2 regions of the Paenibacillus xylanexedens genome follow, and region 1 is predicted to be linked to the other one. Evidence: predicted binding sites of a transcription regulator. Region 1 holds the regulator's gene; the other holds the start of a gene.
What was found. The regulator CtsR, encoded in region 1, represses protease genes until heat stress. The targets are predictions, from matches to a motif close to ATGGTCAATAAAGGTCAAACA.
Positions count from the first base shown of each region.

Region 2: the regulator CtsR is predicted to act here: its motif matches at 10,672-10,692, upstream of clpP (ATP-dependent Clp endopeptidase proteolytic subunit ClpP).

Region 1 is NZ_CP018620.1:6,959,703-6,975,004, reverse strand. Features, by position in the region: rRNA gene BS614_RS30480 (16S ribosomal RNA) at 1-965, shown strand, start outside; tRNA gene BS614_RS30475 (tRNA-Ala) at 1,074-1,149, shown strand; rRNA gene BS614_RS30470 (23S ribosomal RNA) at 1,360-4,285, shown strand; rRNA gene rrf (5S ribosomal RNA) at 4,429-4,545, shown strand; gene BS614_RS30460 (GNAT family N-acetyltransferase) at 4,725-5,900, shown strand; gene BS614_RS30455 (CtsR family transcriptional regulator) at 6,362-6,823, shown strand; gene mcsA (protein-arginine kinase activator protein McsA) at 6,855-7,379, shown strand; gene mcsB (protein-arginine kinase McsB) at 7,408-8,478, shown strand; gene BS614_RS30440 (ATP-dependent Clp protease ATP-binding subunit) at 8,664-11,126, shown strand; gene radA (DNA repair protein RadA) at 11,399-12,766, shown strand; gene disA (DNA integrity scanning diadenylate cyclase DisA) at 12,780-13,856, shown strand; gene pssA (CDP-diacylglycerol--serine O-phosphatidyltransferase) at 13,902-14,633, shown strand; gene BS614_RS30420 (nucleoside triphosphate pyrophosphohydrolase family protein) at 14,760-15,155, opposite strand.
Region 2 is NZ_CP018620.1:901,678-916,979, reverse strand. Features, by position in the region: gene rnr (ribonuclease R) at 1-326, opposite strand, end outside; gene secG (preprotein translocase subunit SecG) at 889-1,122, opposite strand; gene BS614_RS03970 (helix-turn-helix domain-containing protein) at 1,343-2,143, shown strand; gene BS614_RS03965 (DUF8051 family protein) at 2,242-2,610, shown strand; gene eno (phosphopyruvate hydratase) at 2,736-4,022, opposite strand; gene gpmI (2,3-bisphosphoglycerate-independent phosphoglycerate mutase) at 4,263-5,807, opposite strand; gene tpiA (triose-phosphate isomerase) at 5,809-6,561, opposite strand; gene BS614_RS03945 (phosphoglycerate kinase) at 6,598-7,779, opposite strand; gene gap (type I glyceraldehyde-3-phosphate dehydrogenase) at 7,931-8,938, opposite strand; gene BS614_RS03935 (sugar-binding transcriptional regulator) at 9,045-10,070, opposite strand; tRNA gene BS614_RS03930 (tRNA-Arg) at 10,530-10,604, shown strand; gene clpP (ATP-dependent Clp endopeptidase proteolytic subunit ClpP) at 10,781-11,377, shown strand; gene BS614_RS03920 (stalk domain-containing protein) at 11,548-12,645, opposite strand; gene BS614_RS03915 (SIMPL domain-containing protein) at 13,032-13,784, opposite strand; gene BS614_RS03910 (HPr family phosphocarrier protein) at 13,941-14,210, opposite strand; gene whiA (DNA-binding protein WhiA) at 14,466-15,302, opposite strand, start outside.

The DNA of each region.
Region 1 (15,302 bases):
GCGCAGGCGGTCATTTAAGTCTGGTGTTTAATCCCGGGGCTCAACCCCGGATCGCACTGGAAACTGGGTGACTTGAGTGCAGAAGAGGAGAGTGGAATTCCACGTGTAGCGGTGAAATGCGTAGATATGTGGAGGAACACCAGTGGCGAAGGCGACTCTCTGGGCTGTAACTGACGCTGAGGCGCGAAAGCGTGGGGAGCAAACAGGATTAGATACCCTGGTAGTCCACGCCGTAAACGATGAGTGCTAGGTGTTAGGGGTTTCGATACCCTTGGTGCCGAAGTTAACACATTAAGCACTCCGCCTGGGGAGTACGGTCGCAAGACTGAAACTCAAAGGAATTGACGGGGACCCGCACAAGCAGTGGAGTATGTGGTTTAATTCGAAGCAACGCGAAGAACCTTACCAGGTCTTGACATCCCTCTGATCGGTGCAGAGATGTATCTTTCCTTCGGGACGGAGGAGACAGGTGGTGCATGGTTGTCGTCAGCTCGTGTCGTGAGATGTTGGGTTAAGTCCCGCAACGAGCGCAACCCTTATATTTAGTTGCCAGCACTTCGGGTGGGCACTCTAGATAGACTGCCGGTGACAAACCGGAGGAAGGTGGGGATGACGTCAAATCATCATGCCCCTTATGACCTGGGCTACACACGTACTACAATGGCCGGTACAACGGGCTGCGAAATCGCGAGATGGAGCCAATCCCAACAAAGCCGGTCTCAGTTCGGATTGCAGGCTGCAACTCGCCTGCATGAAGTCGGAATTGCTAGTAATCGCGGATCAGCATGCCGCGGTGAATACGTTCCCGGGTCTTGTACACACCGCCCGTCACACCACGAGAGTTTATAACACCCGAAGTCGGTGGGGTAACCGCAAGGAGCCAGCCGCCGAAGGTGGGATAGATGATTGGGGTGAAGTCGTAACAAGGTAGCCGTATCGGAAGGTGCGGCTGGATCACCTCCTTTCTATGGAGAATCGTTTCCTGCAACGGAAACATTCAAATATGCAGGTTCTTAGAACCTGCAACAGCAACACAGTTACTTATCCATTTGTTCAGTTTTGATGGAATTTGAGGGGCCATAGCTCAGCTGGGAGAGCGCCTGCCTTGCAAGCAGGAGGTCAGCGGTTCGATCCCGCTTGGCTCCACCAAACAATTTCATCTATTTGGCTTGTTCTTTGAAAACTAGATATCGAAACGAAACAAACGCGAATTAGAACATTCCTTTAAGCTGAACTTGTGCAAACAAGTCAAGTGTATAAAGGTAGTTAAATTGCTTTTGTGATGGTATCGGGTGAGAGCGACTTTTGGCTTTGCGCAAGCAAAACAAGGGAAGCGAGCGACCGAAACCGGAACAAAATGGTTAAGCTACTAAGAGCACACGGAGGATGCCTAGGCGCTAGGAGCCGATGAAGGACGTGGCGAACAACGAAACTGCCTCGGGGAGCTGTAAGCAAGCTTTGATCCGGGGGTGTCCGAATGGGGAAACCCAGCTGGGGTAATTTCCAGTTACTCACAACTGAATACATAGGTTGTGTAGAGGCATACCAGGGGAACTGAAACATCTAAGTACCCTGAGGAAGAGAAAACAATAGTGATTCCGTCAGTAGCGGCGAGCGAACGCGGAGAAGCCCAAACCAGAGAGCTTGCTCTTTGGGGTTGTGGGACGTCTCACATGGAGTTACAAAGGAACCGGTTAAGCGAAGAGGTCTGGAAAGGCCCGCCAAAGAAGGTAAAAGCCCTGTAGTTGAAAGTTGGTTCCCTCCGAGACGGATCCCGAGTAGTGCGGGGCACGTGAAACCCCGTATGAATCCGGCAGGACCATCTGCCAAGGCTAAATACTTCCTAGCGACCGATAGTGAAGCAGTACCGTGAGGGAAAGGTGAAAAGCACCCCGGAAGGGGAGTGAAATAGAACCTGAAACCGTGTGCTTACAAAAAGTCAGAGCCCGTTTTAGGGGTGATGGCGTGCCTTTTGTAGAATGAACCGGCGAGTTACGTTCCCGTGCAAGGTTAAGGTGAAGAGCCGGAGCCGCAGCGAAAGCGAGTCTGAATAGGGCGAATTAGTACGTGGACGTAGACCCGAAACCGGGTGATCTACCCCTGTCCAGGGTGAAGGTGCGGTAACACGCACTGGAGGCCCGAACCCACGCATGTTGAAAAATGCGGGGATGAGGTGGGGGTAGCGGAGAAATTCCAATCGAACTCGGAGATAGCTGGTTCTCCCCGAAATAGCTTTAGGGCTAGCCTCGGAAAACAGAGTCGTGGAGGTAGAGCACTGATTGGGTGCGGGGCCCGCAAGGGTTACCAAGCTCAGTCAAACTCCGAATGCCATAGACTTACTTCCGGGAGTCAGACAGTGAGTGCTAAGATCCATTGTCAAAAGGGAAACAGCCCAGACCATCAGCTAAGGTCCCCAAGTGTGTGTTAAGTGGGAAAGGATGTGGAGTTGCACAGACAACCAGGATGTTGGCTTAGAAGCAGCCACCATTGAAAGAGTGCGTAATAGCTCACTGGTCGAGTGACTCTGCGCCGAAAATGTAACGGGGCTAAACACACCACCGAAGCTATGGCTTGATGCTTTGCATCAGGGGTAGGGGAGCGTTGTATAAGGGTTGAAGGTGTACCGTAAGGAGCGCTGGACATTATACAAGTGAGAATGCCGGTATGAGTAACGAAAAGATCAGTGAGAATCTGATCCGCCGAAAGCCTAAGGGTTCCTGAGGAAGGCTCGTCCGCTCAGGGTAAGTCGGGACCTAAGGCGAGGCCGAAAGGCGTAGTCGAAGGACAACAGGTCGAAATTCCTGTACCACCGTAAGCCGTTATGAGCAATGGGGGGACGCAGTAGGGTAGTGACGCGGACTGATGGATGTCCGTCTAAGCAGTAAGGCTGATGTGTAGGCAAATCCGCACATTGTAAGGCTGAGCTGTGATGGGGAGCGAAAATTGTAGTAGCGAAGGTCATGATCTCACACTGCCAAGAAAAGCCTCTAGCCAGGTGATGGTGCCCGTACCGCAAACCGACACAGGTAGGCGAGAAGAGTATTCTAAGGCGCGCGGAAGAACTCTCGTTAAGGAACTCGGCAAAATGACCCCGTAACTTCGGGAGAAGGGGTGCCCCGGTAGTGTGAATAGCACGAGGGGGCCGCAGTGAAAAGGCCCAAGCGACTGTTTAGCAAAAACACAGGTCTGTGCGAAGCCGTAAGGCGAAGTATACGGGCTGACGCCTGCCCGGTGCTGGAAGGTTAAGGGGAGTGGTTAGGAGCAATCCGAAGCTGTGAACCGAAGCCCCAGTAAACGGCGGCCGTAACTATAACGGTCCTAAGGTAGCGAAATTCCTTGTCAGGTAAATTCTGACCCGCACGAATGGCGTAACGACTTGGGCGCTGTCTCAACGAGAGATCCGGTGAAATTTTAATACCTGTGAAGATGCAGGTTACCCGCGACAAGACGGAAAGACCCCATGGAGCTTTACTGCAGCTTGATATTGAATTTGGGTACGATCTGTACAGGATAGGTGGGAGCCTTTGAAGTGTGAGCGCCAGCTTGCATGGAGGCAACGTTGGGATACCACCCTGATCGTATCTAGGTTCTAACCTGGTACCGTAATCCGGTGCGGGGACAGTGTCAGGTGGGCAGTTTGACTGGGGCGGTCGCCTCCTAAAGAGTAACGGAGGCGCCCAAAGGTTCCCTCAGAATGGTTGGAAATCATTCGAAGAGTGCAAAGGCATAAGGGAGCTTGACTGCGAGACCTACAAGTCGAGCAGGGACGAAAGTCGGGCTTAGTGATCCGGTGGTACCGCATGGAAGGGCCATCGCTCAACGGATAAAAGCTACCCTGGGGATAACAGGCTTATCTCCCCCAAGAGTCCACATCGACGGGGAGGTTTGGCACCTCGATGTCGGCTCATCGCATCCTGGGGCTGAAGTAGGTCCCAAGGGTTGGGCTGTTCGCCCATTAAAGCGGTACGCGAGCTGGGTTCAGAACGTCGTGAGACAGTTCGGTCCCTATCTGTCGTGGGCGTAGGAAATTTGAGAGGAGCTGTCCTTAGTACGAGAGGACCGGGATGGACGTACCGCTGGTGTACCAGTTGTTCCGCCAGGAGCACCGCTGGGTAGCTATGTACGGACGGGATAAACGCTGAAAGCATCTAAGCGTGAAGCCCCCCTCAAGATGAGATTTCCCAGTATGTAAGACCCCTTGAAGACGACGAGGTAGATAGGCTGGGGGTGGAAGTGCAGCAATGCATGGAGCTGACCAGTACTAATCGGTCGAGGGCTTATCCAATAGCAAGTTGTAATTCGCATGTTTCGTTTCGAATCTAGTTTTCAGAGAATGATCTCTGAAATGAAAATTGGTACATCACAGAACGTGTGTATGATTTTCAGTTCCATATCTGATTTCAAGAAGCTATGCTTCGACAAATCGCGTTTGGTGGCGATAGCGGAGGGGTTCCACACGTACCCATCCCGAACACGACCGTTAAGCCCTCTAGCGCCGATGGTACTTGGACCGCAGGGTCCTGGGAGAGTAGGACGCCGCCAAGCGAAGAACCACTGCCGATGTTATTCGGTGGTGGTTTTTATTTGTTTATTTTAGGGGATGCGAAAGCATCTCTTATTTGACTTTGTAAGAATCCTCTGACACACTCTAAGGGGTACATATATCAGATATCAGGCCATGATTTGGATTGATAATAACTCTAGCGAATGGGGTGTAGGACAACATGGAAATTCAGAAATTGACGGTAGATGATTTTGAACCGGCGATGGCACTCTCCGAATATGCTTTTCAAGTAGTAATGAGTGAAGAACAGAAAGAAAAACGACGGAGTCAATTTTCGTCACAGGATATATGGGGTGTATATGAGGACGGGCAGCTAGGAGCCAAACTTCACATCATTCCTTTTCAAACCTATATTCATGGCAGATCGTTCGAGATGGGTGGTATTGCGGGTGTTGCCACCTGGCCAGAGTATAGACGCAAAGGCTTGGTAGCGGGTCTGCTGAAGCATGCGTTGGAAGAAATGAATCGTAACAAACAGAGCATATCATTCTTGCATCCATTCTCTTTTGGTTTCTATCGGAAGTATGGATGGGAGACGTATGTTGAATTTAAACGTTATAAAGTACCTACAGCTCATTTGCCTCAGAAAAAAGCGACACCTGGAACAATTCGGCGTGGGGATCCGGGCCTCAGCATATTAAAGGAAGTATACAGTGCTTATGCTGAGCGTTATAACGGAACTCTGGTTCGGGATGATGCAAGGTGGGAGAATTCAGTTCTTGTTAATGGGACCAGCCAGAAGGCTGTATATTACGATGAAGCTGATGCAGCACAAGGTTATCTTTTATATGAAGTTAAGGAAAATAAATTTACCATTAAAGAGGTCATCTATCTGAATGAAGAGGCTAGGCAAGGGCTGTGGACCTTTATTGCTAACCATGATTCCATGATCCAGGAAGTTACGTTGCAGGCGCCTGCCAGTGATACGCTTGCCTTCCAATTGGATAACCCACGGATTCAGCAGGAGATTGTACCTTATTTTATGGCGCGTATCGTTAGTGTAGAGCAGTTTATATCCCAGTATCCATTTGCAAGCCAGGACTCACCGGTGCAGATTGTACTTCAGGTAGAAGATGCCCACGCTCCATGGAATGAAGGGGTATGGCAATTAAACGTGGCAATGAACGGAACAGCATCCATATGGAAAACATCGGAACCAATTAATGATGATCAGACAATTAAGGTGGATATTCAATCCCTTACCGCGGTCCTGATGGGATATCGCAGACCAACGGAAATGGCACGAATCGGAAGAATTCACGGACCGAACACAGCAATCAAGGCTTTGGAACAAGCGATTCCTGAACGGGAAACCTATTTGCTCGATTTCTTCTGATGACTATTCCCACTGCTCCATTTAACTTGATTAGCTTATATAGAAATACGGCGTGATTAAAAGACAAATGGACTTCTCCAGCAATTTTGGGGAGGTTTTTTTGTGTCCGGGGAATATTTCGTGTAAAATCGTAAAAAATGAATAGTGACCCCACTTGGCAAAACCACAAAATATGCTATAATGGTTATAAAGTCAAAGAAAGTCAAAGTCAACTAAAGGTTTAATACTTAAGTAGCTTTCTTTCTACAATCTGATGCATGATCGCCAATATACGGGATTCATTTCATCGGAGGATCAAGGGAATATTAAAGGACCTTCGTGCTTCCTTCGCTCTCCTGTTGACACCTTTGGAAGCAAGATTCGCTGTTTCCCTAATTGGTTAAATGGGTAGAGAAGGTGTACTCTGTGGGGGCGTGTGGGTCCTTATTGACTTAACGTTTCAGACAGTGGAGGATGATTGGATGCGTAATATCTCTGATATTATCGAACGATATCTGAAGAGTATTTTGCATGAAAGTCCCGAAGGAATGGTTGAAATTCAGCGTAATGATCTGGCAGATCAATTCTCATGTGTACCTTCCCAGATCAATTATGTCATCAGCACACGTTTTACACTCGAGAAGGGATACCTGGTAGAGAGTAAACGCGGCGGTGGTGGTTATGTTCGCATACAGCGCATTGAATTACCGGCCCAATCAGCTCTGCATAATCATTTGCACCATAGTATTGGTGAAGAGATCGGGCAGACAGCTGCCGAAGGTCTGATATATCAATTGGAAGAAGCGCGCTTCTTGAGCAAGCGGGAAGCCGGGTTGATGCGAGCTGCTGTATCTAGAGAGGTTATATTGGTCAAACTTCCTTACCGGGATCAAATTCGTGCCAGAATGTTGAAGGCGATGTTAATATCTTTGCTCGGTAAATGAAAACTATCGGGGTCAAAGGAGGTACATCAATATGCTGTGCCAAGAATGCAATAAACGTCCGGCGACACTTCATTTTACGAAGATCGTAAATGGAGAGAAGACGGAATTCCATATTTGTGAGTCATGTGCCCGTGAAAAAGGGGAAATGATCCCTGGAACAGCAGGTGGGTTTTCCATTCACAACTTGTTGTCCGGATTGCTTGATTTTGATCCAGCCGGCAAAAGTGGATCGGCAGGAACACCACCTGCAAAAGCTCTTCAATGTGAAGAGTGTGGTATGACGTACGCACAATTTAGTAAGATAGGCCGGTTCGGCTGCAGTTCATGTTATAAATATTTTGACAGTCGTCTGGATCCTTTGTTCAAGCGGGTTCATGGTAATACGTCCCATGTAGGCAAAGTGCCTGCACGAGCTGGTGGTCGCATCAAGGTGAAACGGCAAATCGCTGATCTGAAGCGTGAGCTCCAGGAGAGCATCGCGCAAGAGGAATTTGAAGAGGCGGCCCAGATCCGTGACCAGATCAGAGGACTTGAAAAAGGAATAGCTCAGGAGTAAAGTTTGTCATGAGTAGGAGGGATGCGTAATGCCTAATCTGCGCTTTACAGAGAAGGCGCTCAGCGACTGGATGCGCAGTGATGCGGCTGATTCCGAAATTGTCATTAGCAGCCGTGTCCGGATTGCACGCAACCTTCAGCATGTTCCGTTTCCGATGCTGGCTTCCAATGAGCAATCGGAAGAGGTGCTGAATAAGCTGAGCGAAGTACTTCAATACGATGACGTTCATGCCTTTGGGGATTTTCATACGTTGGATCTGATCGATATTGACGAACTCGACAAACGGGTGCTGGTGGAGAAACATCTCATCAGTCCAAGTCTTGCGAATGAATCCAGGAATGGTGCGGTTATTCTCAGTGAGGATGAGTCAGTCAGTATTATGATTAACGAAGAGGATCATCTTCGTATCCAGTGCCTCTATCCGGGGTTCCAGGTGAAAGAAGCCTGGGAGAAAGCTTCCGCAATAGATGATGCTTTTGAAGCGCACGTGGATTATGCTTTTGATGATCGCAGAGGATACTTAACCAGCTGTCCTACTAATGTAGGTACAGGTGTCAGAGCATCGGTTATGATGCACTTGCCTGCCCTGGTGATGACACAGCAAATCGGCCGTATTCTAACCGCAGTTTCCCAAGTGGGATTGACGGTAAGAGGAATATACGGTGAAGGCAGCGAGGCGATGGGTAACCTGTTCCAGATCTCGAACCAGATTACATTGGGACAGACCGAACAGGAAGTCATCGAGAACCTGCATGGTGTTGTGTTACAGATGATTGGTCATGAACGTACAGCGAGAGAACGGTTAATTACTGACTCCAGACTGCGGATTACGGATCGGGTCATGCGTTCTTATGGCATATTGTCTCATGCAGCTATTGTTGATTCCAAGGAAGCTGCACAGCGCTTATCGGATGTACGCCTTGGCGTGGATCTCGGATTGTTGGATGGACTGTCCATTACTGTAATGAATGAGTTGAATGTCATGACACAGCCGGGATTTTTGCAGAAAACATTCGGGGAAGATATGCGCACAGATGAGCGTGACATCTACCGAGCTCAGTTGATTCGTGATACGATCAATGCAGCGAAGCAGTCCTAGTTTAGCCTGATATTGTATTGAATTATGGTTTCATGCCGCATTGCGGCTTTTATATAATAAGGCATGTACAAATGCCAAATGACTTTATTCGCAGCACGGCTGCAAACAAAAATGATATGAAGAATACGACGGTTATTTCATTACATGACCCTCGTTTTATCCAAAACCATGGAGGTGCAGGAGATATGATGTTTGGAAGATTTACGGAACGGGCCCAAAAGGTGCTCGCACTCGCGCAGGAAGAAGCTGTCCGTCTCGGTCATAATAACATCGGTACTGAGCATATTTTGCTCGGCCTCATTCGTGAAGGCGAAGGCATCGCAGCCAAAGCACTGATCGGCCTGGGACTCGGATTGGAAAAAATTCAGGATGAAGTAGAAACGCTGATTGGCCGTGGCCAAGAGCAACCTACCAACATTGCATATACGCCACGTGCGAAAAAAGTAATTGAACTGTCTATGGATGAAGCTCGTAAATTGGGCCATACCTATGTAGGCACAGAGCATATCCTGCTCGGATTGATTCGTGAAGGCGAGGGTGTTGCAGCACGTGTGCTCAATAACCTGGGAATTAGCCTGAACAAAGCACGTCAACAAGTGCTGCAATTGCTTGGCAGCAGTGAAGCTGTCTCCAGTCATAATGGAACACCTGCCAATGTCAGCACACCAACGCTGGACAGTCTGGCACGTGACCTCACGGCTTATGCGAGAGAGAACAACCTGGACCCAGTCATTGGACGTAGTAAAGAAATTGAACGTGTCATTCAGGTGCTCAGCCGTCGTACCAAGAACAACCCGGTATTGATCGGTGAGCCAGGTGTAGGTAAAACAGCGATTGCTGAAGGCCTTGCACAAAAAATCATTGCAAATGAGATTCCGGAAACATTGCGCGACAAACGTGTAATGACCCTGGATATGGGTTCTGTAGTCGCTGGAACCAAATATCGTGGTGAGTTCGAAGATCGTCTGAAAAAAATCATGGATGAGATTCGCCAAGCAGGTAACATTGTCCTGTTTATCGACGAATTGCATACCTTGATTGGCGCAGGCGGAGCTGAAGGTGCCATCGATGCTTCTAACATTTTGAAACCGGCTCTGGCCCGTGGAGAATTGCAATGTATCGGTGCGACAACACTGGATGAATATCGTAAATACATCGAGAAGGATGCAGCGCTTGAGCGTCGTTTCCAACCGATTACTGTAGATCAGCCTTCTCCAGAAGAAGCGATTCAAATCTTGCACGGTTTGCGTGACCGTTATGAGGCGCATCACCGCGTGAAAATTACGGACGAAGCAATTGTGCAGGCGGTTAAACTGTCTGACCGTTACATTACAGACCGTTTCCTGCCAGACAAAGCGATTGACCTGATTGATGAAGCGGGTTCCAAAGTAAGATTGAACTCTTACACGATCCCACCAAACCTGAAACAACTGGAAAGCCGTCTGGAAGATATCCGTAAGGAAAAAGACGCTGCAGTTCAAAGTCAGGAGTTCGAAAAAGCAGCAGCTCTGCGTGATACGGAACAAAAAATCCGTGAAGAGCTGGATGTAACGAAGAACCAGTGGAAAGAGAAACAAGGTCGCACCGATTCCGAGGTTACTCCTGAGGATATCGCACAAGTGGTAGCCAGCTGGACTGGAATCCCTGTGAACCAACTGAAAGAAGAAGAGACACAGCGTCTGATGAATCTGGAGTCTATTCTACATGAACGTGTCATCGGTCAGGATGAGGCAGTGAAGTCTGTCAGCCGTGCGGTTCGTCGTGCTCGTGCGGGACTTAAAGATCCAAAACGTCCGATGGGTTCATTCATTTTCCTCGGCCCTACAGGGGTAGGTAAAACAGAACTTGCTCGTGCTTTGGCTGAAGCGATGTTCGGCGATGAAAATGCAGTAATCCGGATTGATATGTCCGAGTATGGTGAGAAGCACTCGACTTCCCGACTTGTCGGAGCGCCTCCAGGATATGTTGGGTACGAAGAAGGTGGCCAGCTGACAGAGAAAGTTCGTCGCAAACCATATTCCGTAGTCCTGCTCGATGAAATCGAGAAAGCACATCCAGAAGTATTCAATATCTTGTTACAAGTGCTTGAGGATGGTCGACTGACGGATTCCAAAGGTCGCGTCGTTGACTTCCGCAATACGCTGATTATCTTGACATCCAACGTGGGTGCCGAAGCGATCAAACGTAACTCTACACTGGGCTTCACTGCAGTTGTAGATGCAGGAGCAGATTATGACAACATGAAGGGGAAAGTGATGGATGAGCTGAAGAAAAGCTTCCGTCCAGAGTTCCTTAACCGGATTGATGAAATTATCGTGTTCCATTCACTCGAAGAAAAACACATCGCTGAAATTGTTACGCTTATGAGTGAAGAACTTCGTAAACGACTGCTCGAACATGAGGTCGATTTCGAACTCACTGATAATGCCAAGTCTTTCCTTGCAAAGTCAGGCTTTGATCCAGCTTACGGTGCGCGTCCGCTTCGTCGGGCAATCCAGAAGCATATCGAGGACAAATTGTCCGAAGAGTTGCTCACAGGTAACGTAACCAAAGGGGATTCATTGCTCATCGACGAAGAGAACGGTGCACTGTCTGTTACGAAAAAAGACGTGGTCGCTCCGTCCAATGAGGAAATCGAAACTAAATAATATTTAGCAAGCTTTGGAGTTAAACTTCAGCTTGTATTGATCCATAATCCTTAATCAAATCCTTCTCGGCTTCGGCCAGGGAGGATTTTTTGCACTTTGGACAGAAGACGGACATGATTATGTCAGGAACATGTGTAAAGTTTGCGATAATCCTTTACGAAAAATCTCAAACAATGGTAAACTTTTAGTAACCCTGCACGTCAGGGAGTTTGGGTGAAATTCGTCGAATAATGCAAAATGCTGTTATAAAATTAAATTATAGGAGTGCTGAAGTGGCCAAAGTTAAAACCAAGTTTCAATGTACGGAATGCGGCTATGAAGCCCCCAAGTGGTACGGTAAGTGTCCGGGTTGTCAGTCATGGAATTCAATGGTGGAAGAAACAGAGACGGTGGTCAAAACACAAGGGAGAAATTCTCCTCTGTTTGACAGTAAAGATAAACCGCTTCCTATCATAGATATAGATAGCGGTCAGGAACCGCGTGTACAGACTGGAATCGGAGAGTTGAACCGGGTATTGGGTGGCGGAATCGTTCCGGGTTCACTCGTTCTGGTGGGCGGAGATCCGGGTATTGGTAAATCAACGTTGATGTTGCAGACGTCCCATGCTTTGACGCATTCGGGTTTGCGTGTGTTATATGTTTCCGGTGAGGAATCAGTAAAGCAAACCAAATTGCGGGCAGACCGTCTCGGGGCACTCTCTGCCGAGTTGTATGTACTGTGTGAAACCAATATGGAACGTGTAGAGGAAGCGGTGGATCAGATCCAGCCGCATTTTCTGGTCATCGACTCCATTCAGACGGTATATCTTCCCGAAGTTACCAGTGCGCCTGGTAGTGTTGCACAGGTAAGGGAATGTACGTCAAGGTTCATGCGGATTGCCAAAGGCAGAGGCATTGCAACGGTTCTTGTGGGGCATGTTACCAAAGAAGGTGCTATTGCCGGTCCACGTATGTTAGAACATATGGTGGATTGCGTGCTTTATTTTGAAGGAGAACGGCATCATACGTATCGCCTGTTGCGTGCGGTGAAGAACCGTTTTGGTTCCACCAATGAGATTGGTATTTTTGAAATGGGCGAGGATGGACTTCGTGAGGTAGGCAATCCGTCCGAACTCTTTTTGTCGGAACGTCCACTGGGTGTAGCAGGTTCAACGGTAGTTGCCAGTATGGAGGGGACACGTCCTCTGCTCGTGGAATTACAGGCGTTGATCTCGACGACCCATTTTCCTTCTCCTCGCCGTATGGCAACAGGGGTAGATCTGCATCGATTAAATCTGATCATTGCAGTGCTGGAGAAACGGATGGGCATGTTTTTACAGACCCAGGATGCGTATCTGAACGTGGCTGGTGGAGTACGATTGGATGAGCCCGCTGTAGACTTGGCGGTTGCCGTAAGCATTGCATCCAGTTTGAGAGATGTGCCGACCAAGCCGGATGACGTCATCTTTGGCGAGATCGGTCTGACAGGTGAAGTTCGAGCCGTATCACGGGCCGAACAACGAGTGAAGGAAGCCGCAAAGCTGGGCTTCAAACGAGTCATTTTACCAGAAAAAAGCTTAAAGGGCTGGAAACATCCTCGCGGGATACAACTGATCGGTGTGAATACCGTGGCAGATGCACTAGCGGTTGCTTTAGATTAGGGGGCATAACAAGATGAAAGATATGAGCCAACTGGATAATATGAATGAGTTGTTAAGGCTGATCGCACCAGGTACACCTTTCCGCGAAGGTCTGGAAAATGTGCTGCGCGCCAAGACGGGCGCACTGCTTGTTGTAGGATACAGCCCTGAAGTAATGGAAGTGGTGGATGGGGGATTCTCGATTAACTGTGATTTCTCCCCGAACTATCTGTATGAACTCGCCAAAATGGATGGAGCCATTATTCTTAGCGAGGATTTGAAGCGTATTCTTTACGCCAATACCCAGTTAATCCCGGATTCATCTATCTCTTCATCAGAGACGGGGATTCGTCACCGGACGGCAGAGCGTGTAGCAAAGCAAACGGGTAAATTGGTCGTATCCATATCACAGCGCCGGAATATCATTACCTTGTATCAGGGAACACTTCGTTATTCCCTCAAGGAAATCGGGGTTATTTTGACCAAAGCGAATCAAGCGATTCAAACCCTGGAGAAATACAAAGCTGTATTAACACAGTCCCTTACGAATCTGAGTGCTTCGGAATTTGAGGAATTAGTAACGATTCCTGAAGTGGTTAATGTGATTCAGCGTACCGAAATGGTGATGCGGATCAAAACGGAAATCCAACGGTACATTCATGAACTCGGGAATGAGGGACGACTCATTTCCATGCAAATGGAAGAACTTGTGGGTACAACGGAAGAAGAGGCCTGGTTATTGTATAAAGACTATGCCCGTGACGACAGTGATGACAAAATCCGTGAAATTATCGTGGGACTGAAAAGATTGTCGGACGATGAGTTGCTGGATGCACATCATATTGTCCGTCTTCTCGGCTATCCTTCATCAGCGGCTACTTCTGAGGATTCGGTTGCCCCTCGTGGATTCCGGGTATTAAATAAGATCCCCCGCCTGCCCAATGTCATTATCCATAATCTGGTGGATCAATTCGAACAATTGCCTCATGTTATTATGGCTACAATTGAAGAACTGGACGAAGTGGACGGTATTGGTGAAGTTCGTGCCCGGACCATTAAGGAAGGCCTCAAACGTTTGCAGGAGCAAATGTTTATCGACAGACAGATGTAAGGGTTTGCCTATATAAAGGCTTGAAATGGATGAGGTGAAACAACGATGCTAACCAGATTCATTCCGAATCTCTTTACCCTGGGTAATCTGTTTCTTGGAATGATGGCAATTTTGCTTGCGATTGATGGAAATTACAGTTTGGCTGCCATTATGGTCATTGTAGCGATGCTGCTGGATGGTCTGGATGGCCGAGTGGCACGTGCACTCAATGCCCAAAGTGAATTCGGCAAGGAACTGGATTCCTTGTCTGACATGGTTTCCTTTGGTGCAGCACCAGCCCTGATCATATTTATGGTGTCGTTTCAAGATTCAATGCCGATCCTCGCCTGGATCGCAACAGCGGCTTTTCCGATCTGTGGAGCCATTCGTCTTGCACGGTTTAACGTTCGTCCGGGAATTCCCGGGTACTTCACAGGTCTGCCGATTCCGGCAGCCGGCGGGGTACTGGCCACACTGTCCTTGTTCAATAAGGATATTGGCCCGGTTAGCATGATGATTGCTACATTGCTGTTATCGTATCTGATGGTGAGTTCGCTTAAATATCCCAATTTCAAAAAGGTCGGTTTGCCACGCAAGGCAATCTGGATTGCACCATGGGTTGTGTTATTTGCCATAGCCGTAGCCGTTATTTTCCCGGAGCAGTTATCCAAATTGATCTTTATTCCGTTGGTGTTATACGCCCTGTATGGAATGAAGCATAATGTGCGAACAGCGGCCTCACGTAGTCGGGCGAAAAAGCGCAAGGATGAGAAATCTTCCCGTCCTTCCGATCGTTAAGTCGCCATGGGGACAGACACTATACAAAGAAAGCACGTACTCTCCTGAACTGGAGAATGCGTGCTTTTTGTTTATTCAGATCTATTTACGGTAAAAGAAACCCTTACGGACGACATACATATCTTCTTACGACAGATTAAACATCCCTAACGTTGAACACTTCTGTGATTCGTGATTTACGACCTCTTCCATGTTAATGTCCAGCAGATTGCAGAGAGCCGACATGTAGAACAGGTTCCGCCCTAGCTCAGAGCTGATGACCTCTCTGCAGTTCTCACACAACTCACCTTCCACATGCGTTTCCAGCAGGCCCTTGGTTTGAGCGATATCGCTCTCCGGGGCATATTTCTGCTTGGTGGCGTGCAGCTCGATGCAGCCGCATTCGGTAATGGCTTTGGACACGGCACGGTTAACAGACGCTCCGGCTTGTCCCGTTTTGGACAGTACATCAATCAGGCTGCGATGACGCAACAACAGTTCAGAAACTTGATCCTGGAAAGCCTGTAAACTTAGCGTACTCATTTTGCCACTCACCTCGGGATATGAATTGAATTCATTATATGCCAATAATTTACCTACTTTCAACTGACGATTGCAACATTTCCAAAAAGTTCTTCCAGATGGGATTAGCAATTCAGGAATTGGATCATACTGGATATAAAGATCAAG
Region 2 (15,302 bases), 1.0 Mb from region 1:
ACCGTGTCACCATTCATCGCACTCTTCATATCATTGGCGTGAATGTACACATCCGGGTGCTCCCGATCCTCAGGGATAAGGAAAGCAAAACCTTTGGCGTGAGCCTGTAAACGTCCACGTACCAAATCCATGCGCTCTGGCATGCCATAGCGATTGTTACGGGTCAGCAAAACTTTACCGGATTCCTCCAGCGTATTAAGCATAATCAAAAAGGCTTTGAAATCAGCTGCATCTTCAATAGCGAAGTGCTGTTCCAACTCCTGATAAGTCATAGGTTTATAAGCGGTTTCCCGCATGAAGTCGAGCAATTGTTGTTCTGTTATCATTAATATATTCACCTCGGGAAACATAAAAGTGTAAGCAAGTCTCATCTCTTTATGTATCGGAATTCTTACCATTTTCATGCAATACAATATCACTGCTGTGAAGAGTGTAGTAGTGCAACCATACTATCTCATACCCTAGTATACACGAATTCAATCCGGCCCATCCGTACCTCGCAAAAAAACCGCGGTTGCCGGGCGCTCCTCTAAAATCACGCTTTCACGTATCTCTACAGACATTTTATGCGATACACGTGCTGTGCGCATCTGGAAAAGGACTACATCCGAAAATTTTCTGTACACATGACATTCATTATAGGGAGTGAGTTCGCGTAACGAATAAGCGAGGGACATACCATACATGATAGGGGTGTGTTGCATGTTAAGGAAGGAAAACCAAAACAGAAGTGAGAAGAAGACCAAAAATCATGGAGTCTATAGATTAGATTGTTGGAAAAGTTTGGACTCGTAAGAATTTATTAAAAAACCCCCGTTTCTTCACGAAACGAAGGTTCATCAATTAAGCCATTAGCTCAAGCTATTCATTGCTCAGCAATTCCAAGTCTTACTTGGAAACAACCGTAACAACAATAGACAAAATCATAAATCCTGCACCCAGTACCACCGTTGCACGTTGCAGGAAGAGATCCAATCCGCGCGCTTTCGTTTTACCGAAAAGATGTTCCGCACCACCGGAGATGGCACCCGCCAAACCAGCGCTTTTCCCGTGCTGCAGCAATACTACAGTGATTAGACCGATCGAGAAAACAACGAGCAGCAATTTCAAAGCAATATCCATTCTTTCCACCTCCTACCCATGTGGGCATACATCTCACCATAAAAACAGTTACTTTAATTGTAACATAGCTATGGTTGTACTACAAGTAGTGATACAAATGATAAGGAGCTACTAATCTCATCTGTAAGTCATGATAATATGGGCATATGGTTTTAATCACATTATGTTCTCATCCAAGATAAGGACTTACTTTAGAAGCATATGATTTAGGGAGGGCAAAATGATTCAAAGATTTCAAGCCACAGACGCCCTTAAAGGCATCATAGATTATATATGGATTGTAGAACAAGACAACCTCACCCCAATGAACAGACAAGACATCATTATGCCGTTAGGTCATATTAATATTATTTTCAATTATAGATCCCCCTACTACCTCATCGAGAGAAAAAAACGAATTCTCATACCCAATTCATCGGTCATCGGTCAGATTAAAAGAGCGAAGCATGTCAAGTATGGAAAAAACTTGTACCAAATTGGCATTTCATTAACTCCTGTGGGGTACATTCAATCTTTTGAGTACCCCATTTCTCGGCTCACCGAACAAATATGCTCAGTAGTCGACGTATCCTCTGGGCTAGATCAATTACGTACCCAACTCACCAATACCAGAGATAACGAATCGATCATTACAGCGATCAACGATTATTTCATTGAGAGAATCAAGTTGAACCCTTTGGATACGCAGCGTGCTGATCATATGCTTTCTTATGCGGAACAGCAATGCGGAAACCTCAATGTCTCCCACATGGCAGCATATTTTGGATTTTCCATCAGTACGCTGGAGCGTACATTTAAGCGATATACAGGACTTACCCCCAAAGTGTATGGAGATATCGTGAAGTTCCAAAAAGGTATTGTGAATGCAAATTGGCACACTGAAATATATGAACAATACTACGACCAGTCTCACTTCATTAAGACATGCAGAAAATTTGCCGGTAAAACTGTAAGTGAACTTGAGAAGTCGGCTGACGAACTAACCCTTCGTTATCTATGGCAAGCCAAAAACAAATTTTAAGCCCTTATTTGCATGCTTATTTTTTACAATACAGTCAGCCTTATGACCTGATATACTTTAGCCACAACGACGATGGAGAGAGGATGGCGTTCGTAACAATGATGCTTATAGCAAGTATAATCGTACTTTTAAATGTCACTTTACTGGCGATTTTGGTTCCGGGTGGCCCCATTGAAAATCGGGATTTCTCCAAGCTTAAGGGAATTGTATTCTGGGGATTTAATCTGTTTTTGATTTTGCTTGGAGCTGGATCTTATATTGCCAGTTATCTTCTGTTGATTTCTTCCCCTCATGCTTTGTGGATTGCTCAAGTAATTGCCATTCTGTACTTTATCGTGTATGCTGTTGATCTCGCTGGCATATTTCCAAAATCCCCAACAAAAATGAGCAAGCCATTACTGTTACTCGAAATTATCAATATCTCTATGGCTATTTATCTATTTCTCTTTGTCACAGCTATCAGTTAAGGTGCAATATACATCCCTCGAACAAGTCCAATTACAGCAACCAGTCAGGTTGCTGTTTTTCTATTTATCTATAACACAAAAAGACAGACCGATTTCGCGGTCTGTCTAAAATTTGTAAAAACAACTTATTTTTTAAGGTTGTAGAATCCTTTAAGACCATTGTATTGAGCCAGTTCACCCAGTTGATCCTCAATGCGGAGCAATTGGTTGTACTTCGCGATACGGTCTGTACGGGAAGGAGCACCCGTTTTGATTTGACCAGCGTTAGTTGCAACAGCGATGTCAGCGATTGTGCTGTCTTCGGACTCACCGGAACGGTGAGAGATTACAGCTGTGTATCCTGCGCGTTTAGCCATTTCAATAGCATCAAATGTTTCAGTCAATGTACCGATTTGGTTAACTTTGATCAGGATGGAGTTACCGATACCTTCGTCGATACCTCTGCCCAGACGCTCAGTGTTTGTTACGAACAGGTCATCACCAACGAGTTGTACTTTGTCTCCCAATTTCTCAGTGAGCAATTTCCAACCATCCCAGTCATCTTCGGACATACCGTCTTCGATTGTGATGATTGGGTATTTCTCAACCCATGAAGCCAGAAGGTCAACATACTCAGCGGAAGTGTAAGATTTACCTTCGCCAGCAAGTGTGTACTTACCATCTTTGTAGAACTCAGTGGAAGCTACGTCCATACCCAAGAATACGTCAACGCCTGGTTTGTAACCAGCTTTTTCAATAGCTTCGATGATTGTAGTGATTGCTTCTTCGTTCGAACCAAGGTTCGGTGCGAAACCACCTTCGTCACCTACAGCTGTGTTCAAGCCTTTTGAGCTCAATACGGATTTCAAGTTGTGGAAGATCTCTGCACCTACGCGAAGAGCTTCTTTGAAGCTTGGTGCTCCAACTGGAAGAACCATGAACTCTTGAACGTCGATGTTGTTGTCAGCATGCTCACCACCGTTGATGATGTTCATCATTGGTACTGGCAATGCTTTAGCGTTGAATCCGCCCAGGTAAACGTACAATGGCAGGTCCAGAGCGTCAGCAGCTGCGCGAGCTACTGCCATGGATACAGCCAGGATTGCGTTAGCACCCAGTTTACCTTTGTTTGGCGTACCATCCAAAGTGATCATCAATTTGTCGATACCCAGTTGATCCAATGCATCCATACCGATAACTTCTGGAGCGATTGTTTCGTTTACGTTTTTAACAGCTTGCAGAACGCCTTTACCGAGGTAACGGGATTTGTCACCATCGCGAAGCTCAACTGCTTCGTGGGCACCAGTGGATGCACCAGATGGAACGATTGCGCGTCCGATTGCGCCGGACTCCAGGTATACTTCAACTTCTACTGTAGGGTTACCGCGGGAGTCGAGGACTTCGCGAGCGTACACGTCAGAAATAATAGTCATTTGTGATAATCTCCTTTAAATTTAAATTTATTATAAATTAGGACCACTTGTGTTTTCCCTTTTCCACTACGTCAGCAGAATTGTCCTCTGATCGCTGTTATCCATGATTCCTTTGAACTTATTTTCATAAGTTGGAATCATGTGATAAAGGCGAACGCGTTGCTTCTTCGGACAATTTCTGCTTCCTTCGTTCTGGGGTAAACTCCAAACTTCCCAATTTCATATATGTTGTTGCGTAACTTATTTACGGGTAGCGATGACGGATGTACCTGTCATCTCAGCCGGTTTAGGCAATTGCATCAGGTCAAGGATCGTTGGCGCGATATCTGCCAGGATTCCGCCTTCACGCAAGGTTACATTGGCATCCGTAACGATGAATGGAACCGGGTTCGTTGTATGAGCTGTGAACGGACGTCCTTTCTCATCGAACACCATATCCGCGTTACCATGATCCGCAGTGATCAGTACAACGCCGCCTTTGGCAAGTACTGCATCCACAACACGGCCCATGCACTCATCTGTTACTTCAACCGCTTTGATGGTAGGCTCCAGCATGCCGGAGTGTCCAACCATGTCAGGATTAGCAAAGTTCAGAATGATGGCGTCATGTTTGTCTGCTTTGATCTCGCGAACACAAGCATCAGCTACTTCATACGCACTCATCTCCGGTTGCAGGTCATACGTTGCAACTTTTGGTGAGTTGATCAGTACGCGAGTTTCGCCCGGAAGCTCCACATCACGACCGCCGCTGAAGAAGAAGGTAACGTGCGGGTATTTCTCAGTTTCTGCAATACGCAGTTGTTTTTTATTGTTCTGTACCAGAACTTCACCCAGCGTGTTGTCGAGGTTCTTCGGCGAGTAAGCCACATAACCTTCAACTGTCTCGCTGAACAAAGTCAAGCATACAAAGTGCAAGCCCACAGGGAACTTCGGACCACGATCGAAACCGCGGAAATCCTGGTTTGTGAATACTTGCGACAACTGGATCGCACGGTCAGGACGGAAGTTGAGGAAGATAACGGAATCGCCGCTCTCAACCAAACCTACCGGCTCACCATCCGCTTTGACGATAACCGTTGGTTCAACGAATTCATCAAATACGGATTTCTCATACGATTCTTCAACCGCTTTGAGTGGGTCAGTGTATTTCGGTCCATCTCCATAAACGATGGCGCGGTATGATTTCTCAACCCGTTCCCAACGTTTATCACGGTCCATCGCGTAATAGCGACCTTGAACCGTTGCGATTTTACCTACTCCGACTTCTTCAATCTTGGCGATCAGCTTCTGCATGAAGTCTTTACCACTGTCTGGCATAACATCACGGCCATCCATGAAAGCATGAATATATACATCATTCATTCCTTCTTTTTTGGCCAGATCCAGCATAGCAAACAGGTGGTCGATGTGACTATGTACGCCGCCATCGGACAACAAACCGTAGAGATGAAGCTTTTTGCCGCTTTGTTTCGCTTCGCGAACCGCTTTGACAAGTGTTTCATTGTCGTAGAACTCGCCGTCACGAATGGATTTGGAGATACGGGTCAAATCCTGGTATACGATCCGGCCGGCACCAATGTTCAGGTGACCTACCTCGGAATTTCCCATTTGCCCTTCTGGCAAACCTACAGCTTCACCGCAAGCAGTGAGTGTTGTATGTGGGAATTGGCTCATGAAACGGTCGTAGTTCGGTTTTTTGGCTTGCGCTACCGCGTTGCCTTCCACCGTGTTACGCAGACCAAAGCCATCCATGATGATCAGTGCTACAGGTTTTGGAGCTGTCATCTTACTTCGCCCCCTCAACAAGCGCGATGAACGAAGCCGGCTGCAAGCTGGCACCGCCAACAAGCGCGCCGTCGATGTCGCTTTGTCCGAGGTATTCTGTTACGTTCTCCGGTTTAACACTGCCGCCGTATTGAATACGAACTGCATTAGCTACCGTCTCGTTGTACAGATCCTTCACCAGCGTACGGATGTAAGCAATAACTTCATTCGCATCTTGGGAAGTGGAGGATTTGCCTGTACCAATCGCCCAGATTGGCTCATAAGCGATAACAACTTGTGCCGCTTGCTCTGCAGACAGACCTGCAAAAGCAGCTACTGTTTGCACTTTGCATACGTCTTTTGTTTGGTTCGCTTCACGCTCTTCAAGCGTCTCACCAAGGCAGAAGATTGGAGTCAAACCGTGACGGAATGCTGCATGCAACTTTTTATTGACAGTCTCATCGGTTTCCGCAAAATATTGACGGCGCTCCGAGTGACCAATAATGACATAATCCACACCCAGGTCTTTCAGCATCACGCCGCTGATTTCACCTGTGAATGCACCGTTATCTTCAAAATGAAGATTTTGTGCACCAATTTTGATGTTTGTGCCTTTAACAGCTTCTACCAGGGATGGCAGATTTGTAAACGGTGCGCAGATTACAGTTTCCACGCCTTCAACTTCCGCTTTTCCTTTAACTTCCTGAATGAAGTCATTGGATTCGGAAACCGTTTTGAACATTTTCCAGTTACCTGCGATAATCGGTGTTCTCATGGGTTTCAACTCCTTCATGCTATAGGCTACTAAAACTTACTTGTCGTTCAATGCCACTACGCCTGGAAGTACTTTACCTTCCATGAACTCGAGCGATGCACCGCCACCTGTAGAGATGTGGTTCATCTTGTCAGCCAATTTGAACTTCTCAGCTGCTGCTGCGGAGTCACCGCCACCAATTACAGTGTAAGCTTCTGTCTCAGCGCAAGCTTCCGCTACTGCACGAGTACCGTGGGAGAATGGCTCGATTTCAAATACGCCCATTGGTCCGTTCCACACAACCAATTTGGAGTTTTTGATTACATCAGCATAGATCTCACGTGTTTTAGGACCGATGTCGATACCTTCCCAATCTGCTGGGATACCATCGATGTCAACGATTTGTGTGTTTGCTTTCGCACTGAAATCGTCAGACACTACGATATCTACCGGCAGGTAGAAGTTTTTACCCAGTTTTTTCGCTTTTTCGATAAAACCGAGAGCAACATCAAGTTTGGAATCATCCAGCAAGGATTGTCCAATTTCATGTCCTTGTGCTTTGAAGAACGTGTAAGTCAGACCGCCACCGATGATTACGTTGTCTGCAATGTTCAGCAGGTTGTCGATTACATCGATTTTGTCCTTAACTTTGGATCCACCAATGATAGCTGTAAAAGGACGCTCAGGGTTGGAGATTGCTTTACCCAACACTTCAAGTTCTTTCTCCATCAACAAACCGGACACTGCTGGAAGCAAGTGAGCGATTCCTTCAGTCGAAGCGTGTGCTCTGTGAGCCGCGCCAAACGCATCGTTAACGAAAACATCAGCCAGTTCAGCAAATTGTTTTGCCAGTTCCGGATCGTTTTTCTCTTCGCCTGCGTGGAAACGAACGTTTTCAAGCAACAATACGTCGCCGTTGTTCAGTTCAGCGATTTGAGCTTTAACAGCGTCACCAACAGAACCGTCAGCTTTAACAACTGTTTTACCAAGCAATTCAGACAAACGCTCAGCTGCTGGAGTCAAACGCAAGGATTCAACCACTTCGCCGTTAGGACGACCCATGTGGCTTGCCAAAATGACTTTAGCGCCTTTTTCAATCAAGAAGTTGATTGTAGGAAGCGTTGCACGAATACGTTTGTCATCTGTAATTTTACCATCTTCGAGCGGCACATTGAAATCTACACGGACAAAAGCCCGTTTTCCTGTCAATTCGATATCGCGTACACTTTTTTTGTTCATCTGTATTTCCTCCGCACCCATGTATTTGGTGGACCAATCAAGAGCTAAAATCCCTCGTCAATCCTGGTGTTTTTGAGAAATTTGCAAAATGTAGATATATAAAGAGCGGAAACAATATAGCATCTGTTTCCGCTCTATGTTATTACAGATATTACTTAATCATTTTTGCAAAGTGCTCCAAAGTGCGGACCAATTGTGCAGTGTAGGACATTTCATTGTCATACCAAGCTACAGTTTTAACCAATTGTTGGTCGCCAACAGTCAGAACTTTAGTTTGAGTTGCATCAAACAGGGAACCGAAAGTGATTCCTTGGATATCGGAAGATACGATTTCATCTTCTGTGTATCCGAAAGTTTCTGGATCGGAAGCTTCTTGCATAGCTGCGTTAACTTCTTCAGCAGTTACTTTTTTGTTCAGAACAGTTACGAGCTCAGTCAGGGAACCAGTAGCTACTGGTACACGTTGAGCTGCACCATCAAGGATGCCTTGCAGTTCTGGGATTACCAGACCGATTGCTTTAGCAGCACCAGTTGTGTTAGGGATGATGTTTTCAGCTGCTGCGCGAGCACGACGGAAGTCACCTTTAGGGTGTGGAGCATCCAACGTGTTTTGGTCGCCAGTGTAAGCGTGAATTGTAGTCATCAAACCTTGAACGATTCCGAATTTGTCTTGCAGTGTTTTTGCCATAGGTGCCAGGCAGTTTGTTGTGCAAGATGCGCCGGAGATTACAGTTTCAGTACCGTCGAGGATTTCATGGTTTACGTTGTAAACGATGGTTTTCATGTCGCCAGTAGCTGGTGCGGAGATAACAACTTTCTTAGCTCCACCTTTCAAGTGTTTCTCAGCTGCTTCTTTAGTTGTGAAGAAACCAGTACATTCCAGAACGATATCTACGCCCAGGTCGCCCCAAGGAAGTTCTTCCGGGTTACGGTTAGCCAATACTTTAACTTCTTTGCCGTTCACTTTGAAGAAGCCATCGTGTACTTCAACATCGCCATCGAAGCGACCTTGAGTTGTATCATATTTGAGCAAATGAGCGAGCATTTTAGCGTCAGTCAAGTCGTTGATTGCTACTACCTCGATGCCTGCTACATTTTGAATACGGCGGAATGCCAAGCGTCCAATACGTCCAAAACCGTTAATACCTACTTTAATCATGAGTAAGTTCCTCCCAAGTTTTGATTAATTTTTTATGAAACTTATATATTCAAGACAGACGGTGAAGTCCGTCAAGACAACAATAGTTGTGATGCAAAGTAAAACCTTATTCCATTTCAGCAACGATGACTTCGGCAGCAGCCTCATCAATAATCAGAATATCTTCCTGACCAAATCGTAACACGGAATGTATAGCAGCAGCTTTGCTTTTGCCACCTGCAATACCAATCACAACATCGGTTCGTTCAATATCCTGAAGTCGCATACCCAGTGTAAGCATGGTATGTACCACCTTACCCTGATCATTAAAGTAATAACCAAAAGATTCAGATACGGCTCCTTGCTCCTGAAGTTCATCTATAATCTCCGTCGCAAGTTTGCGTCTTTTGGCCATCTCTACGGCATCACCGATTCCATGAATAACAATCCGTGATTGCCTGATCAGCTGCAGAATCTCCTGAACACTAGGGTCCTGGATTAATGATTCATAGGCATGGTCACTGAGCAAATCCGGTACATGCAGGAGTTTGTATTGCGCCCCTACCCGTTTTGCCATTGTGGATGCGATCGTATTAGCCTGAATTTCAAGGCTTTCTCCAAGTCCACCGCGTGCTGGTACGAACCAGACACCTTTTAGCGATGTTGGCGGATTTAGTTGTTCTGCGACTTCGGCCGTTGTTGAACCGCCAGTAACGGCGACAACGTCGTTGTCACTCATGATATTGCCGAGAGCCTTCGCTCCGGCTCTGCCCAGTTCCCTTTTGGCAAATGGAGAAACGTCCGAATCACCAGGAACCACAACTACCTTTTGCAGACCGTAGGCTTGCTTGATGCGCTCTTCCAGCTCGGATAATCCGAACAGCTCTTTGGCTACGGGTTCTAACTGCTGCAGCAAATCATACCCTGCCTCGCTGATCTTCATTCCTGCACTGTCAATTTCAATAAGTCCCTGAGCCTTTAACAGATCGGTCTCAGCCCTCAGAACCCGCTCGGTCATCTGCATGGAATTAGCTAACGTTCTCCGTCCGATCACATCCGATAACATGATCTGTTGCAGAATCGTATACCTCTTTTTCAAGATATCCATGAGATCAGGCAGAAGCTGCTTTTGTACTTCTAAAATCGTTCGCATGCTTTCCACTCCCGCAAGTTCTCGTTCTAAGCTCTCTTTCGTGGCCCTAAAACGTCCCGGGTTAACTTTTTAAGTCCCACGTCTATTCTACCTAAAACTGACGTGACATGCAAGTGTTTCAACGTGTTATTTCGACACGCATGCAGCGTTTGTACGCGCCTATTTTCACAATCCTAGACTTCCATGATCTACGACTAGCTCACGCATACCATATATAGAAGAAACAAATGAATTCAATCTACATATCGCTCAGAATCACATTTCATACAGCATGTCCAAAACCTCTAATAGCATTTACTTAAATGCACTCTTTATCCACTCTTTCTTCATCATGATCATTTTTAGGTTAATCCAAACCAATACCACAACGAACTGCTTGCAATTAAATATTTCATGAGCTATAATCATTATTGCTGTCATATATTTAGAAAGCTACATAAATTGGTAGCAAAGTAATGTGCGCCCGTGGTCCAATGGATATGACGTAGGCCTCCGAAGCCTGAGATCCAAGTTCGATTCTTGGCGGGCGCGCCATTTTTATTTAACAGCTCATAACCCATTTAACCAATGAAACCGGAAAGGTTTCTTTTTTTTGCAAGTTAGTTTGACTTTCTTTGACTTTTTGTTTGGAATTGTTTATTATGTGGGTAATACGGTAACAGTTTAAGTATAAACACCAATAACTTTTACATTCCAAGGAGGTTTTTCACGTGAGTTTTATTCCAATGGTCGTTGAACAGAGCAACCGGGGTGAGCGCGCCTACGACATCTACTCCAGATTGCTGAAGGATCGTATTATTTTCCTTGGTAGCGATGTTAATGACGTAGTGGCTAATGCCATTATGGCACAGATGTTGTTCCTGGCTGCGGAAGATCCGGAGAAAGACATTCACTTATACATCAACAGCCCAGGCGGATCGATTACAGCCGGTATGGCGATTTACGATACAATGCAATTCATCAAACCGGATGTATCTACCATCTGTGTAGGTATGGCGGCTTCCATGGGTGCATTCTTGTTGAATGCCGGTGCAAAAGGTAAACGTTTTGCATTACCAAACAGTGAAATTATGATTCACCAACCACTTGGTGGTGCACAAGGTCAGGCTTCTGACATCGAAATCCGTGCTCGCCGCATTTTGAAAATGCGTGATACGTTGAACCGCATCATCTCTGAGCGTTCAGGTCAACCGCTGGAGCGGATTGAGAAAGATACAGATCGTGACTACTTCATGAGTGCTGCTGAAGCCGCCGATTACGGTATCATTGATAAAGTCATCGAAAACGTAGGATCACAAGGCATCTAAGTGTGACGTAGACCCCGGTCTACGAGTTAAACGTAATCAACACCTAACGTAAACAGCAACACTTCGTGTGTTGCCCATACGCAAAGAAGCCCTCATCATAATCATGATGAGGGCTTCTTTTTTTTCATTTTATAAGGAAGATAACTTAAAAGTGCATAATAATGATTTCTTTATTTGGTTATAGATACATTACTGAAAGGTTCTGTGCCTTTAGGGAGAAGCTCTTTGTACGTAAATGGCATTTCAGGGAAGCCTTCTGCGTACGCCGTATACTCATACAACTGGAAGAACACAACTACACCCGTTGGTGTCACATAGTAATCTTGATCTTTATTCAACCCTTTATAACCGTCGAGGTATCCACCGCGGGCTTTCAGTTGCTCACCCACTTTTTTACTCAACGTCTCGCGCATGGTTTTGTTATTTTGAAGCACATCATCTAACGTAAGCTCCTTGCCTGTGTCCAGTGCAAAGGTGTGGCCCGTACGGTATGTCATGCCATGAGCGCCGGCATAATCCTCATATCGTTGTGTAATGAGTCCCAGCACGCCTTTTTCGTTGTACGTCACTACATAAGAGCTCTCAAATGCATATGGACGGTTGGCTGTTGCACCGCCGAATTCAGATGTCTGTTTCTTGAAGTCAGCTACATAAGCATCCACTTCGTCTTTCAACACTTTGTTGATCGCTGCTTCAGCTTCTTTGCTGGCAAGTCCACTCACCTGTGGATATTGAACATCTACTTCAGCATTTTTCACAGTGGCATTAACTGTTGCCGCTTTAATTTTAACGTTATTTTGTTTCACCTTGCTGAGTGTCAAAGTTTTGGTTTTGCCATCCCAATTCCCCTGTACACCCAGATAATCTCTCATTGCCGAGAATGGGATATATAATCTGCCGTTGATCAGCTTTGCGTCCACTTGAGGGTAATAACCGTTAATGTAAACGTTTGGTTGTCCATCCATCAGGCTAACGGTCATCGCATTGTTGGCTGCTGTTACCGTATATGACTTGGTTTTCGCATCATATTTCAGCGTTCCACCTGCCACATCTTTAACTGCCGTAAGAGATACCCAAGTTGAACCACCTTGAAGAAGTCCTTTTTGAGTCAGTGTTTTTCCACCCGATCTCAGAGTTACCTCAGCCGGGGTTGTCACTTTTGAGGATACCGATGCTGCCTGAACCGAACTATCCTGCCATACCGAACCGCTACCTACAATAATTCCTGCTGCAAGCAATGCACTTGTCCATTTTTTCCATGATGTCATATATAAAACTCCTCTCTGAATTCACAATTAGGGATCATTGCGTATGTAATCCTGACCTGATCGCATATCTCATACGCTCACCTCTTTATTATAATTAACCCGATTTCGGAAAGGTTTACAGCTCGAGTTACAATGTTGATGAATATCAGTAGGAAAATATAAGGGGATATGACCTTTTTGTCACGAACAACTATACAAAAAAGATACCAATAACCAGCATTTCATGTTGCTAAAAAAAGGTACCCTTCAATATAACTTCATCAAAGTTTGCTTTTCCAACAAAAAAGACTCTGTCCACAGGACAAAGTCTTTGTCATTATTTCGTTGTACCCTTCAAATGACACTTAAAAAGGGTCTTGAGTTTACAATCCTTAGTTCGATCTTGTTTATTTCATTTCATACGTGATATTCAGGATTGTACTTACTTTAACCTGGCCTGTTTCAATCTCAGTACCACCTGCTGTATCTTGTGCTTTGGACATCAACGCCTCGCTTGCATAGAATACAGGCACATTGGCATCACCTTGGCTCACGGAAAGAACAGCACCCAGTTGACGTTTAACTGCTTTTGCAATGGCGCCCGCTTTCACATCTGCATTGGCAACAGCTTTTTCAATCACTTGGGATTCATAACTTTCCGGATTTTCTACAGTAAAGCGCACGTTTTCAATATTGTTAGCACCCGCACCCGAAGCAGCATCTAGCAACTCGCCAATCTTATCCATCTCACGATATGTGACTGTCAGCGTATGATGCGCTGTATATCCTTTAATTTGTTGTCCGTCTTTTTCGCTATACGTATAGTTGGGTTGTACAGAGAACTGACTCGTTTGAATGTCGTCTGCACTGATCTTCCACGTATTCTTCAGCAAGTTGGATACCTTTTGAACTTTGGCAGCATTCGCTTTTTGAGCAGATGCAGCTGTCTCTGCAGTACTGTTCACACCAATCGAAAGATAAGCGATATCAGGCTTCACCTGAATCTCACCTTTACCCACAACATTAATCACATTCTGTTGTACACCCTGAACCTCTGCAGCGTAAGCATAGTTACCTGGTGCAACCCATGCTGTTCCTCCAACAAGCAACGTACTTGCCACCAGCACCGCACCAAACGGTTTCATCCATTGTTTACCCATCACGATAGCCTCCTTATGTGTTAACATCTCAAACTTTAAACGATTTGATACCTTAACAGACGGGACAAATTCCATAATGTTGCACTTGACGATAGCATAAACGTGAAAAACACAAAAAAGCCCCTTTTGGGACTTCTTCATTAGATTGATCATATCTTATTGGTTTTCGAGTTCTTCCTTGCTTACCAGACTAACTAAAGCGTTTACAGCCTGTTCTGCATCCGCGCCTTCTGCACTAATCTGGATTTCCGTACCTGTGCTAATCGCAAGGCTCATGATCCCCATGATACTTTTTGCATTAACTTTTTTGTCGTCCTTCTCGACGAACACTTCAGACGAGTACTTATTCGCTTCTTGAACGAACAGTGCCGCAGGTCTGGCATGGAGACCCGTTTTCAAACGGACAACTACCGGGTGCTTTGTCATGGAAACTTACCCCCTATTATGAAATCTGGACATTAAATACACAATTATATTTATACAACATTATACCATTAACCCGTGCAGGACACTAGAAGAAAAAACTCAGGGTGCTTTGGAGGACGTTATCTTGCCCTAATTTCATCTTTTGCACAGCGCATCCAATGACCTAAGTAAGTTCCCTAGGTCCTTAACGGTTGACTTTCCCGGCCTTTCTGTTCAGCAGAAACAGCCGACCTTGTTACTTTACCCTACTCCGTCTTAACCATAACGTTCTGTGCGTACTTTCTCAGCCAGCTCATCAATTTTACGAAGCCGATGGTTCACTCCCGACTTGCTAACTGTACCTTTAAGGAGTTCGCCTACTTCTTTCAAATTGATATCTGGATGAGCCAGTCGAACCTCCGCCACCTCGCGAAGTTTCTCAGGCAACGATTCCAGACCAACTTCCTTTTGTAACAACCTGATATTATCGATTTGTCTTACCGCCGCTCCAATCGTTTTGTTCAGGTTGGCGGTCTCACAATTGACAATCCGGTTAACGGAGTTACGCATATCACGCATAATTCGTACATCTTCAAACTTGAATAAGGCCTGATGAGCACCAATGATGCTGAGCAGCTCAATGATTTTCTCGCCTTCCTTAATGTATAGGATGAATCCTTTTTTCCGTTCTATACACCGGGCATTCAGATGAAATTCATTGGCCAGGTCAACCAGTGCCTGACAGTGCTCTTCATACATAGACGCAATCTCCAGATGGTACGAGGAACCTTCCGGATTATTAACCGATCCACCGGCCAGAAATGCACCGCGAAGATAGGCCCGTTTACAACAGTTTTGCTGAAACAATTCCGTACTGATCCCTGGGGTAAAGAGAAAGCCCTCAGATACAATATGAAGACTATTGAGAATCTCCTGTACCATGGTTGGAATACGAACAATATATACATTGTTCTTTTTCAGCCGCATTTTTTTGCGGACCAGTAATTCCGTATGCACTTGAAAATGCTTTTTAAGCAGAGAGTATGCCCGTCTTGCAATGGCGGCATTCTCCGTCGAAATATCCAAGATCACTTTTTTATTCGATAACTGCAC